DNA from 4 places in the Desulfovibrio sp. 7SRBS1 genome. Region 2 is predicted to be linked to each of the others. Evidence: predicted binding sites of a transcription regulator. Region 2 holds the regulator's gene; each other region holds the start of a gene.

Region 1 (3,980 bases), 1.2 Mb from region 2:
GATCATCCAGGGATTCGATGGGATAGGTATTGATGACGAATTGCAGGTCGGAAAGCCTTTCGGCCATAAAGGACGATATCAGTTGGGCATGGTCTGCCACCACGCGCCGCATGCTTTCGTTGGTATTGGTTTCGATAGCCCGGATGAAAAACGTATAGCCAACAACCAAAGACAACAGGAAAGGTACAAAAGGCACAATGATCATGCTGCACAGAATCTTCCGGCGTACCCGGCCGTATCCCCTGGCCCGCATGGCTTACCTCCGTTTCGTAGTTCCAACGACCTTCCCTAAGCGGTGGTGCGCCTTCCAAGCTGCAAACCACGAGGAGACACCCGGCGCACCACCGGAGGGAGGGCAGATACAACACATAAAAATTATATAATGGGCCGCTATGTAAAACGGACCTACTTCTCACCATTGTCCGCAGGAATGTCGGGAAGGCTCATTATCTTCAAAGCCTTTATCCTTGTCCCATCTATTTCATAAGCCACTCGCACCAGGCTGCCTGCGCGCACGGCAGAATCCATGCTCGCACCTTTTATGGACATCTCCAAAATGCGTCCCGTGGGCACCCCGTAAGGATGTTGGCGGGTAAAACGCGTATCGTAAATTTCCACAGTCATCTTATACGCGTCATTTTCCATGGAAATGCAGCGGCCCTGAATGATGTCGGCGGCAGCAACATACCCAGCAAGCAAGCAAAAGACGAACACGGCACAAATAAAGGTACGCATTCAAACCTCCTCGTCAGTTGCTTTTGGTTGCCCCTGCGCATCGGGCCCACCGGCAGGGAAACCTTCCTGCACATATGCTTCCTTCCGCGCACCGCGTACGAGGGCGCAGACGATATATACGGCGAGTCCGCCCGTGGAAAGGAAAACCAGGCTGACGGCTGTAAGGGACATGCCAAAATGGGCCAGCAGCACCGAACACAGCAGGCTCAGCACGCTCAGGCCGAAAACCCTGCGAATGCCGTAGCCACGTACATATTTGGTCGCCACGGCACCTATCTGTGCACCCACGGCCGCACCGGAAAGCAGAAAGAAGACTCCGGCAAGTTCGATGCGCCCTTTGGCCGTATAGCTGAAGGTTGCGTACAGACTGGTAACCAGCACGCAAAAAAGATCCGTTCCCACCGCCACATGTGTGGCGCACCCGAAAAGATACAGCAGCACGGGAAGCCTGAGGATACCGCCGCCGATGCCGAGCAGTCCGGAAAGATACCCTGTGGCCAGCCCTGCACAAACAGGCACCCATACGCTGCAGAACATTTCCGCACGATGAAAGCGGGCCATTGGCACCAGATGCACCTTGTAGACAAGGCCTCTTAAAGAAATTCCATTGCGCAGGGAAAAAAACCGTTGCCGGTCCCAGAAAACAACCAGGGTGATCAAAGCAAGAATACCGATATACAAGGCATGCAGAACACTTTCCACGATCCCGGCGCGTTCCAGCGTCATTACGGTCTGGGCCCCAAGCTCTATGCCGGGCAGGGAACCGATCAGCAAAAACGTGGCCAGCTTGGCGTCCACATTGCCGAAACGGGCATGGCGAACCGAAGAGATGATGGACTTGCCCGCAATATGGGCCATATCCGTGCCAATGGCAAAAGGCATGGGGAACCCGAGAATATTCAGACCGGGGGTAATCATCCACGCCCCCCCTATTCCGAGAAACCCACCGATGATACCTACGGCAAACCCCAGTACCACCAGTCCGGGCCAAAAGACCTCGACACCGGTTATGGGCATGTACCACAGGAGCCAGTCACCGCTGAAAAGAGTTTGCATGGGACAGGCCCCGTTACTCCACGGTCACACTGTTTTGCAGGTCCAGTCCCATCCACTGCAGCAGCCGGTCCGACAAGCATCCCAGCACACTTCCCCAAACCGAGGCCAGGACAATTACCCACAAGCCGAAAAGATGGATGTTCGTATTGTACAGATGGGCCAGATACCGAAGCAATGCCCACTCTATTCTCCGTGTGTCGGCAACGAATACCAACGTTGAACCGTCCACTGGAGCCGCATGAAGACAGGCAGGAACACAGATCCATACAAAAGCTGTTAAAACGGATAAGAATATATAGTTCCTCACGGTCTCCTCCGACTTTTTTGCGCACCTCACCTGTCTCGCAAAACTTGCGAGAAAAAATTGCACAAAAGAAGAAAAGCAAGCCGTGTGCCACTTCTCACCGATTGACTCAATGCCCCGTAAATGCTTAATAAGGATCCAGGCAATTCATACACAGACATCACCTGGTAACGCGCAATATCTAGCAACATTCGCTAGTTGTGCTTCTTTGCTGGAGGGTTGTTCATGGTTTCTGCACCTAAGACCCGTGCTGCACGCTTCCCGTTCGGTCCGCTTACAACGTTCCGAAATTACAGCATGACAACCAAGCTGATGATCACTCTCATTCCTTGTGTCGTGGTCATCCTCATGACCACCGGAATCATAAACTACAAGCTCTCACACAACTTCATCGATATCGCTTTGGAGCGCACGGTCATTTTGCGCAACCTGGCCCTGACGAACGAGGTGGAAAACTACCTTGAACGCTGCAAACAGGACCTCCTGTTCATGGCCGCGCTCTCTCCCGGGGAACCGCTGACGGCGGAAGACATGCGCGCCTTTCTGCTGCGCACACGGCAGAGCGGGGGCAACGAATATTGCGAATTCGCCTATATTTCGCCCGACAGCGGGAACCATATTTTTTTGGTGGCCAAAGACGGCATTATACAACAGGTGGGCCCGAAAGACATGGGAGCAATCCACCCCAACCCCCTGCTGTTCATCCAGGGGCTGCCCGCCATGAAGCCCGGCGAAGTGCTGCCCTCTTCCATTTTGCAGGTGGAGTACCCCTTCCCGACAGAAAACAATATCAACAACCGCATTTCTTCACAGGTAATCCGCTTCATAACCCCGTACACCATGCCCGGCTCCAAACATCCGGGGTACCTCATTCTTGCCATAAGCGTGGTCCATATCCGCGACCTGCTCTCGTTGCACAATTCACCCCAGTCGCCGGTTTGGGCCCATCCCCGCAGCAATGAAGTCCGGTACTATTATATGGTGGACACGGAAGGGTGGATTCTCTTTCAAAGCGAAGAAGTAAACCAAAAGGGCAAGGAACTGACCACCTATCAGGCACGTTCCGGGTATGACGGCACATTGGGCAAGCCGGGGTTGCCGAGCGCGTTTCGGCCCAACAGCATCTACAAGCCGTTCTGGAACATGATTGATGAAATCAAGTCCCGCCAGAGCGGTCTGGAAAAAGTGAGAGACGAGCCGCAGGTGTCTCGCAAAGCCAAGGATTACTATTTTGCCTATGCTCCGGTCACCTTCACACCGGGTAAGAACGACAAGCCCATTGTACTGGGCGGCCTCTGCTTTGTGGACCGAAGCCAGCTCAACGTTTCGGCCGGGTATCGCTTTCTGGACGTCATGTTCATCATCACCCTGGTAGCCACCATTTTGTTGTCCCTGCTGATCTTCGGCGTAAGCCGCGTCATCACGGGACCGCTGCTCAAATTATCCAAAGCCGTAACGACCATCCGTTCCACAGGCCGGCTTGAACCCATTGACCAGCCAGACCGGGGCTTTGAGATGAGCCTGCTGAAAAACGCCATCAATGCCATGATTACCACGGTCAAAAAGCAGCTGGAGGAAATCCGCCTGAAGGACGAAACCATCCTCAATGTGAACCTTCAGGAAAAAGCACCGCTGGAAGAGGAAATGCTGGCCCTGGCCGACGACCTTTCCATGAGTCTGATCCCGGAAATCATGGGGGTGGGTCCGAAAATCAGCAGCCTCAAATCCGATATTCTCAAGGCCGCGCAGGTGGATGTGGACGTGCTCGTCATGGGCGAAACCGGCACGGGCAAGCAGCTCACCGCCGATGCCATCCACAACCATTCCAAGCGCGCCAGCAGGCCGTTCATTTCCATAAATTGCGGCGCACTGGACGAAAATCTGC
Region 2 (3,980 bases):
GGGGAATCATGCTGGCGGGAAGGCCGTCCACGCAAAAAAATCCTATATCCTCAAAGACATGCAAGGCCGTGCTCTTTCCTGCCCCGGAAAGCCCGGAAAGTATGACCACGGTCAATTTTTCGGTCGCATCCTCATCAGTCATCGCACCCTCCTGCACGGCTCCAGCATCCTTTGCTGCAACTTTACCCGTGCTTAGAAAAAAGGGGTGCGGTTTCCCCGCACCCCTTGCTGTTTTCATTGTTCCGGCACGACGCTTAGGTCGCGGCGATAAGCTTATGAAGCTCGCCTGGGTCGGCCTGCATAAGGCTGTCTCTGAAGCCCTCGTTTTTAAGCAGCCTCGAGATATGCGCCAATATTCGCAGGTGTGTTCCCGTGGTCTGCTCCGGAGCCAGAACCATGAAGAAAATATGACATGGTTTGTGGTCCAGGGCCTGGAAATCCACCCCCTTGGCGCTGCGGCCAAAGATCAGCAGAATCCGTTCCAGTTCTTCAAGCTTGCCATGGGGAATGGCTATACCATCTCCAATTCCCGTCGTGCCGATTCTTTCCCTTTCCAGAAGTATGTCCAGCGCATGCTGCACGTCCACTCCGGGAACGTTTTGCAAAGGTTCAAGCAGTTCGCGCAAAGCCTCCTGCTTGTTTTCAGCCTTCATGTCGGCCAGCACATACTCTGGTTCCAGATACTCACCAAGTTTCATGATCGTGTTACATCCCGGGGTCGATAAGACCAAAATCCCCGTCGTTCCGCTTGTACAAAACGTTTACCCGCTCGTTGGCGGCATTGCGAAACACAAGGAATTCGTAATTGAGCGAATGAAGCTTCATGGCCGCCTCATCGAGGTCCATGGGCTTTACTTCAAACTTGTCCGAATGAACGATGGCCGGCCTCCGGCTCCCATCGTCCGAACCGCCAGTAAGCACAGCCTCCATCCGCCCGACCTTATCGGACATGGCATCACGGCGACTTTGCTTCTTAGCCTTGCTCTTCTTCACCTGGGCGACGACCTTGTCCAGGACCATGTCGGTGGTGGCGTACATGTCTTCGCTTTCCTCGTAAGCGGAAAGATGCAGATTATCTGCAACGACAATGACTTCCGCCATTTGCCTGAACTTCTCCACAGACAAATTGACCTGAACGTCTACGTTTTCCAGATTGTTGAAGTACTTGGCCAGCTTGCCAAACCGGTTGGAGGCGTAGTTCTTCAAGTGGTCAGAGGGCTCGAAGTTCTTGAAATTAAACGCCATGTTCATAGGCTACCTCCTAATTTCGGTTACGCAACTCAGAAATATTGCTTCCGCTTGCTCGACGATGCAATGCCGAGCGCCGTGCGGTATTTGGCAACAGTCCGACGGGCAATGTTGACCTGTAGTTTCTCCTTGAGCATTTCTGCGATCTTCTCGTCAGAGAATGGCTTTTTGGGGTTCTCGTCGTCCACTATTTTTTTAATGAGCGCCTTCACGCTTTCCGAACCTACCTGACTGCCGTCGTCGAGATCCAAAGCGCTGTTGAAAAAGAACTTCAATTCAAAAGTACCGTGCGGCGTGGCCACGTACTTGCTTGTGGTAATGCGGCTGACCGTCGACTCGTGCATGGAGATGTCGTCAGCCACATCCTTGAGGATGAGCGGCTTGAGCCGCGTTACGCCTTCCTCGAAAAAATCCCTCTGAAATTTGAGCAGACTTTCTATTACTTTGTAAAGGGTACGTTGCCGCTGGTACAGGCTCTTCATAAGCCAGACGGCAGACCGCATCTTTTCTTGGAAAAAGTCCTTGTCCGCACCGGCTCCGCCGCTCTTCAGGCTGTCGGAGTAGGAGTCGTTGATCTGCAGCTTGGGCAACCCGTCGTCATTGAGCACGATGACAAAATCATCCTCGTACTTGTACACATAGGCGTCCGGGCTGACGTAAATAGGATCTTCAGATCCAAAACTCGCTCCGGGCATGGGATCAAGGGTCTGGATCGTCTCAAGATAATCATGCAACTCTTCCATGGTCATCTTGAACTTGCGCAACAACGGCTTGTAGCGACGCTTTTCCAGATCTTCCAGGTGGTCGCCGACCAGGGAAAGAAGCACAGGGTCTTGGTATTCTTCAACTTCCAGCTGAATCAAAAGACACTCACGGGGCGTACGTGCGGCAATACCTACCGGATCGAGACGCTGAACGCGGTGAAGAACGCGCTCTACATCTTCAACGTCCGAGTCGGTCTCGCTGGCGATTTCCTCCACGTCGGCCTGCAGATAGCCCAGCCTGTCGAGGTTGCCGATAATATGTTCGCCGATGAGAACTTCATGTTCCGTAAGGTCGGAAAGACGCATCTGCCAGGCGATGTGTCCTTCCAAAGATGGCTTGGAAGAAAGACGAGCCTCGAAACTCATGCCCTCTTCGGGCACTTCGGCATTGCGGGACATGGACTGCTTGGCCGTGCTTGAAAACTCGCCAAGATAGTCTTCCCAATCCGCATCACGCAAAGCGGTTACAGACTCATCAGCCGCCGTAGCCGGTGAAACGTCTTCCGCCTTCGACGTTTGCACGTCGCCCGCATCGTCCGATCCGGAAACTTCGGCGACAACAGGCCCTTCTTCCAGAAAAGGATTTTCCAGAAGTTCCTGCTGCACCGTCTCCATCAATTCGAGGCGGGAAAGCTGAAGAAGTTTGATAGCCTGCTGCAACTGCGGCGTCATCACCAGCTGTTGCGTGAGCTTTAATTGTTGCCTGAGTTCGAGACCCATTATGAAGTACGTTATCTCCAGATAAAAAGCTGTACAGGAACTGGCCAGAGTAAAAAATAAGCACTCCGACAAGCCCCGACAAGACTGATCTTACAGGTTTTTCCCTACCTGTTACTCGTGAATCCAATATGCCATACTCTGCCCCAGTATGCAACAAAAAGGCCAAAATGTTCCCATAAAAGAAAAAAATGCAGCATCCCTGCGGTTGCCAGGTCGTCTCCCCCTTTTCGCTACGAAATCTTCATGCGCCCTTTCCCATTTTCCAATTCTAAAAAAAGCCCGCCACCTCACGATGACGGGCTGTTTTTTACCCGCTTTCAGCTCTAAGAAAAAGGCTCAGGCCTTGTATCCGATGGCCCGCAAAAATCCTTTGCGAGCGGCAATGTCATCCTCGGTTTCGATCCCGGCAGAAGTAAAACCGTCAATTACTCCCATAATCCCCCGCCCCTGATCGGTTTCCGCCACAATGACCTGTACAGGGTTGGCTGTGCAGCAGAACAGGCGGACGACTTCAGGAACGTTCATCAGGGTGTTCTTTATATTGATGGGGAACATGTCGCGCATAAAGATGATGAAGCTGTGCCCGCACGACAGGGTGTACGCATTCTTCCTGGCCAGTTCCACCAGCTCATCGTCCGTGCCCGACCACCGCACCAGGCATTTGTCCGAGGCCTCGCAAAAGGCGATACCGAATTTCGCCCCCGGGACCGTGCCCACGACAGCCTCGTGCAGGTCTTCCACCGTTTTGATAAAATGAGACATTCCCAGAACCAAATTCAGGGACTCGGGATTTTCAATCTGAACGACGGTCATTTCCATGGCGATTCCTCACTACCTATAATTAGGCAGGCAACCTAAATGGCCTGCGGGATATGCAAAGCCATGTTGTACAAGCTGGGCGGAAAAAGTCCAGTGCAGCCTGCCCCCGCAAGTTGAATGCTCCAGGCAAGAACATGATGCAGCAGAGAGTTCGGCCTTCCCCACTTGCGGTCTTCATCAGAAAAAAACCGCAGGAGATGCTCCCTGCGGTTTTTTTCTCAGCTTCATGGGCTGGCCTCAGCATTGCCCCAAAGAGCAATCAGGTGTCGTCCACCATGGCGCGGGGACGGCCGTTTTCCTCCGGCTCCGGGGTCTCGCCCCCCTGAGCCCACTCTTTTTTGTTGATTTTTTTGTATAATTTCGCAGCTTCCGTAAAGTCGGGTTTGCGTTTCAATGCTTCGACCAAGGCATCATTTGCCCTTTCCAGAT
Region 3 (3,980 bases), 2.7 Mb from region 2:
GTAGGCTGAAACCTTGGCAAAGGTTTCAGCGGCCATCTGGCGGCGTGTCTCCAGCCCGATGGACATGCCGCTGGGGGCCATTTCGTCCATGATGCGGGAGTAGTGGGCCACGTCGGGCACAACCAGTACGCTGTGAAAGTTTTTGGCGGAAGCGCGCAAAAGGGTGGGACCGCCGATGTCGATCTGTTCGACGGCCTGTTTGAGGTCCAGGCCTTTGGCCACGGCCTCGCTGAAATTATACAAATTGACACAGACCAGATCGAACGTGGCAATGCCCAGTTCGTTCAGGGTCTTGAGGTGCTCGGGGTTGTCCTTGTCTGCAAGGACGCCGCCGTGCACGTGCGGATGCAGGGTTTTGACCCGGCCATTCATTATTTCCGGGAACCCCGTCACTTCGCTGACGGACGTCACGTCCAGCCCGGCTTCCAGCAGCAGTTTGCGCGTGCCTCCGGTGGAAACAAGCTGTACACCGCCAGCAGAAAGAAAACGGGCGAACTCGACCAGTCCGGTCTTGTCCGTCACGCTCAGCAGGGCTCTTTTCACAGGCAACATATCCATGGGCATTCTCCCTTATCTTTTTGCGGGAGAGTGCCGGAAACATTGCCCAATGGCAAGTCCGCTTCACGCGCTTTTTAGCCGCGTTTGCAGGGATGAGGCAACGCCGGAAAGGAGAGGGCACGCCTGTCGGGATGGCTGCGTACACCGTCCCGACACGTTTTTTCGACCAATAGACGTGTCGTCTTCAACCTGCGCGCATCATGCGCCGGGCGTATGTGTGTTGCTGGCGAATCACGCTCCCGTGCCCGGAATTATTTCCCGCCCTTTCACACCGCCATGCTCCGGGGCGGGAAATAAATGGGAGGGGAGTCAATATCGCCCTTTTCTATGCGGCCGATCTAAGTTGATCGTACAGCTCTCTGGCACTCACGTTTTCCGGGTCTTTCTCAAGGAGGGCCCTGAGTTCGTCCGCTGCGCGTTCATTCTGCCCAACGCTGATCAGGCAGCCTGCGAGAGAGTATCGAATCTCGGTTTTTTCCGGTTCGAGCCGCAGGAAATTTTCCATGTGGACGATAACCTCTTCCAGGCGGGATTGCGTATGTCCCAGCTGGATGAGACCGTACAGAGCGACCATATTGGCGGGGTTGCTCTGGAGCGCTTCGACGAAATGGTCGAAGGCCTGCGGTTCACGTCCGGTTTCCATTTCCACCAGTGCCATGCCTGCCAGCGCCTTATCATCGGCTTTGATGCTGGCGGCTTTGGAGTACAGCGTATAGGCCTTGTTCAGGTCGCCCTGCTGTACGGCGATGGTAGCCAGACCCATGTACGGGTCTGGTTCGGTGCCCATGCACCCGGCGGCCTTGGAGTAGTAATCTTCGGCCTTTTCGAGGTCACCCATAAACAGGTAGCACTCGCCCAGTTCCTTGTTGATTTCATAATCCAGTTGACTCATGACTCCCTCCTCAAAGGAGATTCCTTTTCGTTGCCCCTCCGTCAGCGCAACGAGCCGCAGTACGGCTGTGTCCATTTCCCGCTTTTTGCGGGCAAATACGGGTATGCAGCCAGCGTGCCAAAGTGATTTACATCTGCCTGGTTTTACTCGTTTTTCTTGTATCTCTTTATATTCCAAATGGTTGTGTGCTATGGTTCCTTGTTCTGCACCACGGGGTGCATACCTTATATATGGGGTTTTCCTGGGAATGTTCTTCCGCCCTGGGCGTTGAAGCACCGGGCATTTTTTCCTGAAGCGGTCCTGAGGGGAAAATGACGCCGGTTTTTGTGCTTTTTGAATATTTCTTTTTATTTCAACGTGTTGCCTAATTGGAACAACAATTGCTTTTCCTCGTACAGCATTGCGGAGCCCGCCACCGGGAAAAAAAGTCCGGGGTAAGGAAACAGCCCGCAGCAAGGCCTGGAAAACGGGCCGTCCACGCCAGATTACGGAGGAAAAGGACAATGAAAAGTATCTTCGAACCGCACTTACAGCTCTCTGCCAAGGTCATGGATCTTCGCCTTGAGCGTCAAAACATTGTCATGGGCAACCTGGCCAATATTTCCACGCCCCGGTACCGCCCCCGCCGCATGGAGTTCGAACACGAACTGCAATCCGCCCTTGATCTGGACGCCCGCGGCAAGCTGACCCGCACGGACGCCAACCACATGCCATCAGAGTTTCATTCCGACAATTTTGAGGGCAAGGCGCTCGAAGAGTTCAAGCCCCGGGTTGTTTATGGCGAAGACAGGGTCAACCTGGATAAGGAAATGGCCATCATGCAGAAGAACATTCTGCAGTATAACACGCTGGGAACCATCATGCGTTCCGGCTTCCAGGGCCTCAATAAAGTCATCGCCGAGGGAGCCAAATAATGGACTTCATGACAGCACTCGACGTGGCCGCTTCCGGTCTTTCTGCCGAGCGGACCTACATGAACACCGTGTCCATGAACCTGGCCAACATCAATACGACCAAAACAGCCGAGGGCGGGCCGTACGTTCGCAAGTCCGTGCGCATGGAAACCACGGACGTGCTTTCCCCCTTTGACCAGGCCATGTGGAACGCCAACAACCGCGAGCTGAAGGGCGTGCGCGTTACCGACGTTGTCGCGGACAAGCGGCCCTTCAAGATGGTTTACGATCCCGGCCACCCCGACGCCAACGACCAGGGCTACGTGCGTTTCCCCGACATCAACGTGGTGGAGGAAATGGCCAACATGATTACGGCCATGCGTTCGTACGAAGCGGGTGCCACATCCATTGATGCCGTTAAACAGATGTACAACAAGGCCCTGATGATAGGGCAGGGATAAGGAGATAGACCATGGCAATCGGAACAGTCACCAACACGGCGTTCAGGGCATATGGCAAGGCCATCGAGCAGCAGGCGCAGCAGCGTAAGACTCTTGAGACCCAAATGCCCAAGATGGACGCTCCGCGCTACGAGGATTTTTCCAAGACCGTCAAAGAGTCCCTGACCAAGGTCAACGACATGCAGCAGAACAAGGCCGATATGGTCGAAGCCTTTGCAGCGGGCAAGAACACCAACGTGCACGAGCTTATGATAAGCCTGCAGAAAGCAGGGCTGGCCATGAACCTCACCAGCACGGTCCGCAACAAGATGATGACTGCCTATCAGGAAGTCATGAAGATGCCCATGTAGGGCCAGCAGCAACTGAACCTACGCAGCACAGCATATTTCGCAGGAACGCAGGAGAACAACCATGCCGCCTTTTCTGGAAAAGCCGAAAGAACTCATCGAAGGTTTCTGGGGCAACCGTACCGCATCGCAGCGCATCCTCATTGCGGGTTTGGCCGCCTCTGTCATCTTGGCCTTTATCATGATGGTCTACTGGCTCAACCGTCCCGATTGGAAGATCCTGTACGCCAAGCTTTACCAGGAAGACGCCAACCGCGTGGTGCAGTTTCTCGATAGCCAGAAGGTGGAGCACAAGCTGGTGGACGGCGGCACCACCATCATGGTTCCTGCCGACCAGGTCTACGACCTGCGGCTTCGCCTTGCCGGTGAAGGCGCGGTGCACGGCCAGGGACTCGGCTTTGAAATTTTCGACGATGTCAAAATCGGCCAGACCGACTTTGTACAGCGTATCAACTACCAGCGGGCACTGCAGGGCGAACTGGCCCGCACCATCATGGAGTTTCCGCAGGTGGAACGCGCCAGGGTGCACCTTTCCATCCCGGCCAAGAGTCTGTTTATTGAAGAAGACATTCCGCCCACGGCGTCCGTCATCCTGCAGATGCGCGAAGGACAGCAGCCCGACAAAAAGCAGCTCATGGCCATTGTCAATTTAGTGGCATCGGCTGTGGAAGGGCTGGACAAGTCCAACATCACCATTGCCGATACCCGCGGGCAGATCCTGTTCCAGCCCGAATCCGACGATTCCATCAGCGGCCTGACCATGGCCCAGACCGAATACCGCACCAACATTCAGAAGAGCCTGCAAAAACGCATCGAACAGCTGCTGCTT
Region 4 (3,980 bases), 1.9 Mb from region 2:
CCGTGTCCGCAGGGCAGGCCCTGCTTGGACGTTCGGCCCCCAGCGCGCCAAGGAAAACAGACAGCTTGTCCAGGTCCACACGGCGTGTCTTGGCAAAAAATGTGACTTCCGGATGGGAAAAACTCTGCACGTCGAGATCGAGCTGCAACACGTCACCGTTCACGCCCAGGCGGGCGGAACGAGTCTTGAACGAATCATCCGTGCCTTCGAAGTCAAAAAGGGCCGAGACAGGCCGCCAGGTCTTTCCATCCGGGAGTTTGGGAATATCCAGGCCAAAGGTGGCAATGAGATCCGACGGATTGAACCGGGGGATGTCGCAGGTGCCCCGGTAGCTGTCCACCCTGCCGTTCACATTCAGGCTTGTGGTAAATATGGCGGCGTCGCCCTGGCGGGTCGTGCCGCTGCTGTTCAACGAGGTGCCCAGAATGCGCAGCTGCCCCTGCACGGACAGATCGTCTTCGAAAACCTGCATGCGCAGGGAGGACATCAGCCTGCCTTTGGCAAAATTCGCGGCCAGACGACGCACCTGGAACAGGCCGCCGTGGGCCGAAACATCCAGCGTGGCATTGCTGGCCTGCACCTTCCCGGCGCGGATATCATCCACATTGCACAGCAAATCCAGATTCAGACGACGCAGCACGTCGCGCAACGGACGGCCTCGTTCCTTTCCATACAACGGATTGCGCGGGCTCTGTGCACCCATGGCATCGGGCGCGCTCCATTTGTTCAGATCCAGGCTGTCCAGATGCAGATCCAGCGCGGTCCACGGGTCGGCCACCCATTGGGTGAACAGCGAGGCTGAAAAATCCGATCCGGCAACCGTTCCCGTGGCTTTGGAAACAGCAAGCTCCGTCCCGTTGAGGCTGAAACGGCCGAGAAGCTCCACCTCCTTATCCAGGGCTCTGGGTGGACGCATCCCCAGACGGCGCAGCAACCGGGCCGGCTTCTCCGCCTTGAGCTGAAATTCTCCGTCCACTTCCGGCACCAGGGGGAGAGAGCTGTTGCCGTTGTTTCCGGTCAGGTCTCCCAAGGCAAGCCGCCCGGCCCCGTTCAGCCCGACATGCAGTCCTTCGCTTTCCACCTTGGCCTCGCGCAGGACAAGATTGCCGCTCTGGCTGTCCCAGGCACCCGCAGCGGAAAATTCACTATCAACACTTTCTCCGGAGGCCGTGTCCAGCATGCCGGTGCTGTGCACCTGCATGTCGTCAATACGGAAATCCCGCAGCAGCCGGTCACACTTTCCCCTGCCGTCCAGGGACATCCAGCCCCTGACGGAACGCAACGGAGCGTTCTCGCCCAAGGAAACCAGATACCCGCCGTGCAGGGAAAAGATGTCGCCGCCTTCACGTTCGGTTACGGCCAGGGTTGCATTGGAAATATCCACGAACCATCCCCGGACCGCGTCGCTGTAGTGCACCCCCAGGTTATCCGCGCGCACCCCGGAAGGGGTAAAGGAAAAGGTCCAGTCCCCCACGGACGCATTGCCTGCCCCGGCAGCACCAGCCTCGGGGAGTTCGTCCGGATCGGGGGCTCCCTGTGCTTCACGGCGCAGGTTCACCTTCACATCGTCCAGCTCAATGGCCTTGAACTCCACCCGATGCGAAAACAGCGGAAACAGACGGACTTCTACCCGAGCCCTGCCCACGGACAGCAACGGAGCGGGCCCCACCCCCGAGCCCAGCACATGCGGGTTTTCTCCTTCCAGCCCGGAAAGAGTGGCGTCGTTGCACTCGAACCCGAAGGTCGGCACCAGGGAAAGCCGGACATCGCCGTCAAAAACGGCGGTACGGCCCGAAACATTGTAAATGTACTGGGACAGGGCATTCTTGAGCAGAGAAGTATTTACCAGTGCCGGGCCGAATACGACCAGCACGGTTGCCAACAGGAGTCCGCCCAGGACGGAAATAAGGGGGAAAGCGTAACGTTTTTTCATGCAGTTGCCGGAAACGGGATCATCAGTTTCCGTCCTTTTACTTGTATACGCAACTCCACGCCTTGTCATTGAAAACCGGGATCAAAACAAAGAGGGCGAATAATGCGCCCTTTCTTGCTCAAAACTGGCGCAAAAATATCCATTGCTAAAATAATTTTTGTCCCATCTATTCAAAACATGCTGAATTAAAAGAACTTTTCAAAAAAGAATTATTCTGGAATGATCTTTGCTTCAGATGAGACATCAAACTCAATCAAGGAGGAACACTATGCCAGGAATGAACGGAACAGGTCCTACAGGACAAGGTCCCATGAGCGGACGCGGAATGGGTCGTTGCGGCACAGGCATGGGCCGTTGCGGCATGGGCCGTGGGCTCGGCGGTCGCGGCCGTGGCATGGGCGGCGGAATGGGAAGCGGCATGGGCCGTGGAATGGGAATGAACCAGCAGGCCTCCCAGCCCGAAACCGAGGCTGAACTCCAGGACCGGCTGCAAAGGCTGGAACAGGAAGCCCAAGACATCCGCGAACGGCTCACCCCGCAAGAATAGTGGAAGGACCGCGACCGGAAAACCACGGTTTTCTGAGACGCACACTCGCTCTTTCCGCCCTTTATGCCGCACGCGGCATGCAACCTGACTGAATGGCCGGATCGCGCACCGGTCGCACAAGCACAGGGAACAGGCCCCATTTCGGCCGTCCCCTTCACACAAAACGCTGACCAGGGCGTCCCGCACAGCTGCGCGACGGGGCGCCTGAGTAAAAATTTTTATGAACATCGCCATCGCCAGCGGCAAGGGAGGAACCGGCAAGACCACGGTAGCCGTCAACCTCGCCCGCGCCGCCACACTTGCCGGAGATTTCGTCTGCCTTGCCGACTGTGACGTGGAAGAACCCAATGCCCACGTCTTCCTCAACCCCAGATGGGAAAAGGAAACCGAACGGCACGTTCCGGTTCCGGCCATCGACACCGAAGCCTGCACAGGGGCCGCGTGTCTCCAATGCATCACCCAATGCCGCTTCAAGGCATTGCTCTGGATGGCCGACGAAGTCATGGTTTTTCCTGAGCTTTGCCACGGATGCGGCCTGTGCGAACTGGTCTGTCCGGTCAATGCCATCTCCGAAACCACCCGGCTTATCGGCGTTACCAAGGAAGGCCGCGCGCATGGGCTTCAGGTTCATTCCGGCCTCCTGCGCATTGGCGAGGCCATGGCCCCGCCACTCATCAAGGAAGTAAAGAAACTTCCCCTGGAAATGCCGGAACATGCCTCCCGCATTCTGGACTGTCCTCCCGGCACTGCCTGCTCTGCCGTCAACTCCCTGGATGGCGCGGACTTCGCCGTGCTGGTGGCCGAGTCCACCCCCTTCGGCCTGCACGACCTCGACCTGGCCGTGCAGCTGGTACGCCATATGGAGCTGCCCTTCGGCGTGGTGCTCAACCGCGACGGCATGGGCGACGACCGGGTTCGCGAGTACTGCGCAAAAGAACACATCCCCCTGCTGGCCGCCCTGCCCCACAGCATGGAGGCTGCCTCGGTCTACTCGCGCGGTGAACTCCTCGTGGACGCCCTGCCCGAGTTCCGGGAGCATTTCACCACCCTCTGGAAAGTCATCCGTCTGGCCGCCAAAGAGGCAAAAGGAGCCGCCTCATGAAAACCATCGTCATCATCAGCGGCAAGGGCGGCACGGGTAAAACCAGTGTAACCGCCGCACTCAGCGGACTCGGCCCCAAAAAGGTCATTGCCGACTGCGACGTGGACGCCGCAGACCTGCACCTGGTGCTGAAGCCGCAAACCACCACGGCCCACGATTTCTACCAGGGCGAAACCGCATCCATCGATCCCACCGTCTGCACCCAATGCGGCCAGTGTAGAGAACATTGCCGCTTCGGGGCCATCAGCGACGACTTTGCCGTGCGCGAAGAACATTGCGAAGGCTGCGGCGTGTGCGCCTTTGTCTGCCCTGTACAGGCCGCGACCATGGCCCCCGCCCACTGCGGCTGGTGGTACACCTCGGAAACACGCTTCGGCCCCATGGTGCACGCCGCCCTG

What was found. Region 2 encodes sigma-54, which starts transcription at its own class of promoters, with help from an activator protein. Its sites were predicted from a motif close to CTGGCACGGNNNNTGCTT; they were not measured.
Region 1: ACI0FJ_RS06510 (DVU0150 family protein) is a predicted target of sigma-54. The motif match lies at 2,172-2,189, and genes of this name have one in related genera.
Region 3: flgB (flagellar basal body rod protein FlgB) is a predicted target of sigma-54. The motif match lies at 1,819-1,836, and genes of this name have one in related genera.
Region 4: ACI0FJ_RS09555 (DUF5320 domain-containing protein) is a predicted target of sigma-54. The motif match lies at 2,148-2,165, and genes of this name have one in related genera.

What each region holds. Positions count from the first base shown of each region.
Region 1 covers NZ_JBJKFD010000001.1:1,372,692-1,376,671, forward strand. Annotated here, with positions in the region: gene ACI0FJ_RS06495 (sensor histidine kinase) at 1-253, opposite strand, end outside; gene ACI0FJ_RS06500 (hypothetical protein) at 406-735, opposite strand; gene ACI0FJ_RS06505 (sulfite exporter TauE/SafE family protein) at 736-1,791, opposite strand; gene ACI0FJ_RS06510 (DVU0150 family protein) at 1,805-2,161, opposite strand; gene ACI0FJ_RS06515 (sigma 54-interacting transcriptional regulator) at 2,321-3,980, shown strand, end outside.
Region 2 covers NZ_JBJKFD010000001.1:161,369-165,348, reverse strand. Annotated here, with positions in the region: gene rapZ (RNase adapter RapZ) at 1-142, opposite strand, end outside; gene ACI0FJ_RS00845 (PTS sugar transporter subunit IIA) at 255-698, opposite strand; gene hpf (ribosome hibernation-promoting factor, HPF/YfiA family) at 706-1,251, opposite strand; gene rpoN (RNA polymerase factor sigma-54) at 1,281-2,732, opposite strand; gene ACI0FJ_RS00830 (adenosine-specific kinase) at 3,069-3,551, opposite strand; gene ACI0FJ_RS00825 (tetratricopeptide repeat protein) at 3,811-3,980, opposite strand, start outside.
Region 3 covers NZ_JBJKFD010000001.1:2,903,606-2,907,585, reverse strand. Annotated here, with positions in the region: gene ACI0FJ_RS13160 (IMP cyclohydrolase) at 1-558, opposite strand, end outside; gene ACI0FJ_RS13155 (tetratricopeptide repeat protein) at 884-1,450, opposite strand; gene flgB (flagellar basal body rod protein FlgB) at 1,954-2,364, shown strand; gene flgC (flagellar basal body rod protein FlgC) at 2,364-2,804, shown strand; gene fliE (flagellar hook-basal body complex protein FliE) at 2,816-3,154, shown strand; partial or broken gene fliF (flagellar basal-body MS-ring/collar protein FliF) at 3,216-3,980, shown strand, end outside.
Region 4 covers NZ_JBJKFD010000001.1:2,076,197-2,080,176, forward strand. Annotated here, with positions in the region: gene ACI0FJ_RS09550 (AsmA family protein) at 1-1,933, opposite strand, end outside; gene ACI0FJ_RS09555 (DUF5320 domain-containing protein) at 2,202-2,480, shown strand; gene ACI0FJ_RS09560 (P-loop NTPase) at 2,701-3,582, shown strand; gene ACI0FJ_RS09565 (ATP-binding protein) at 3,579-3,980, shown strand, end outside.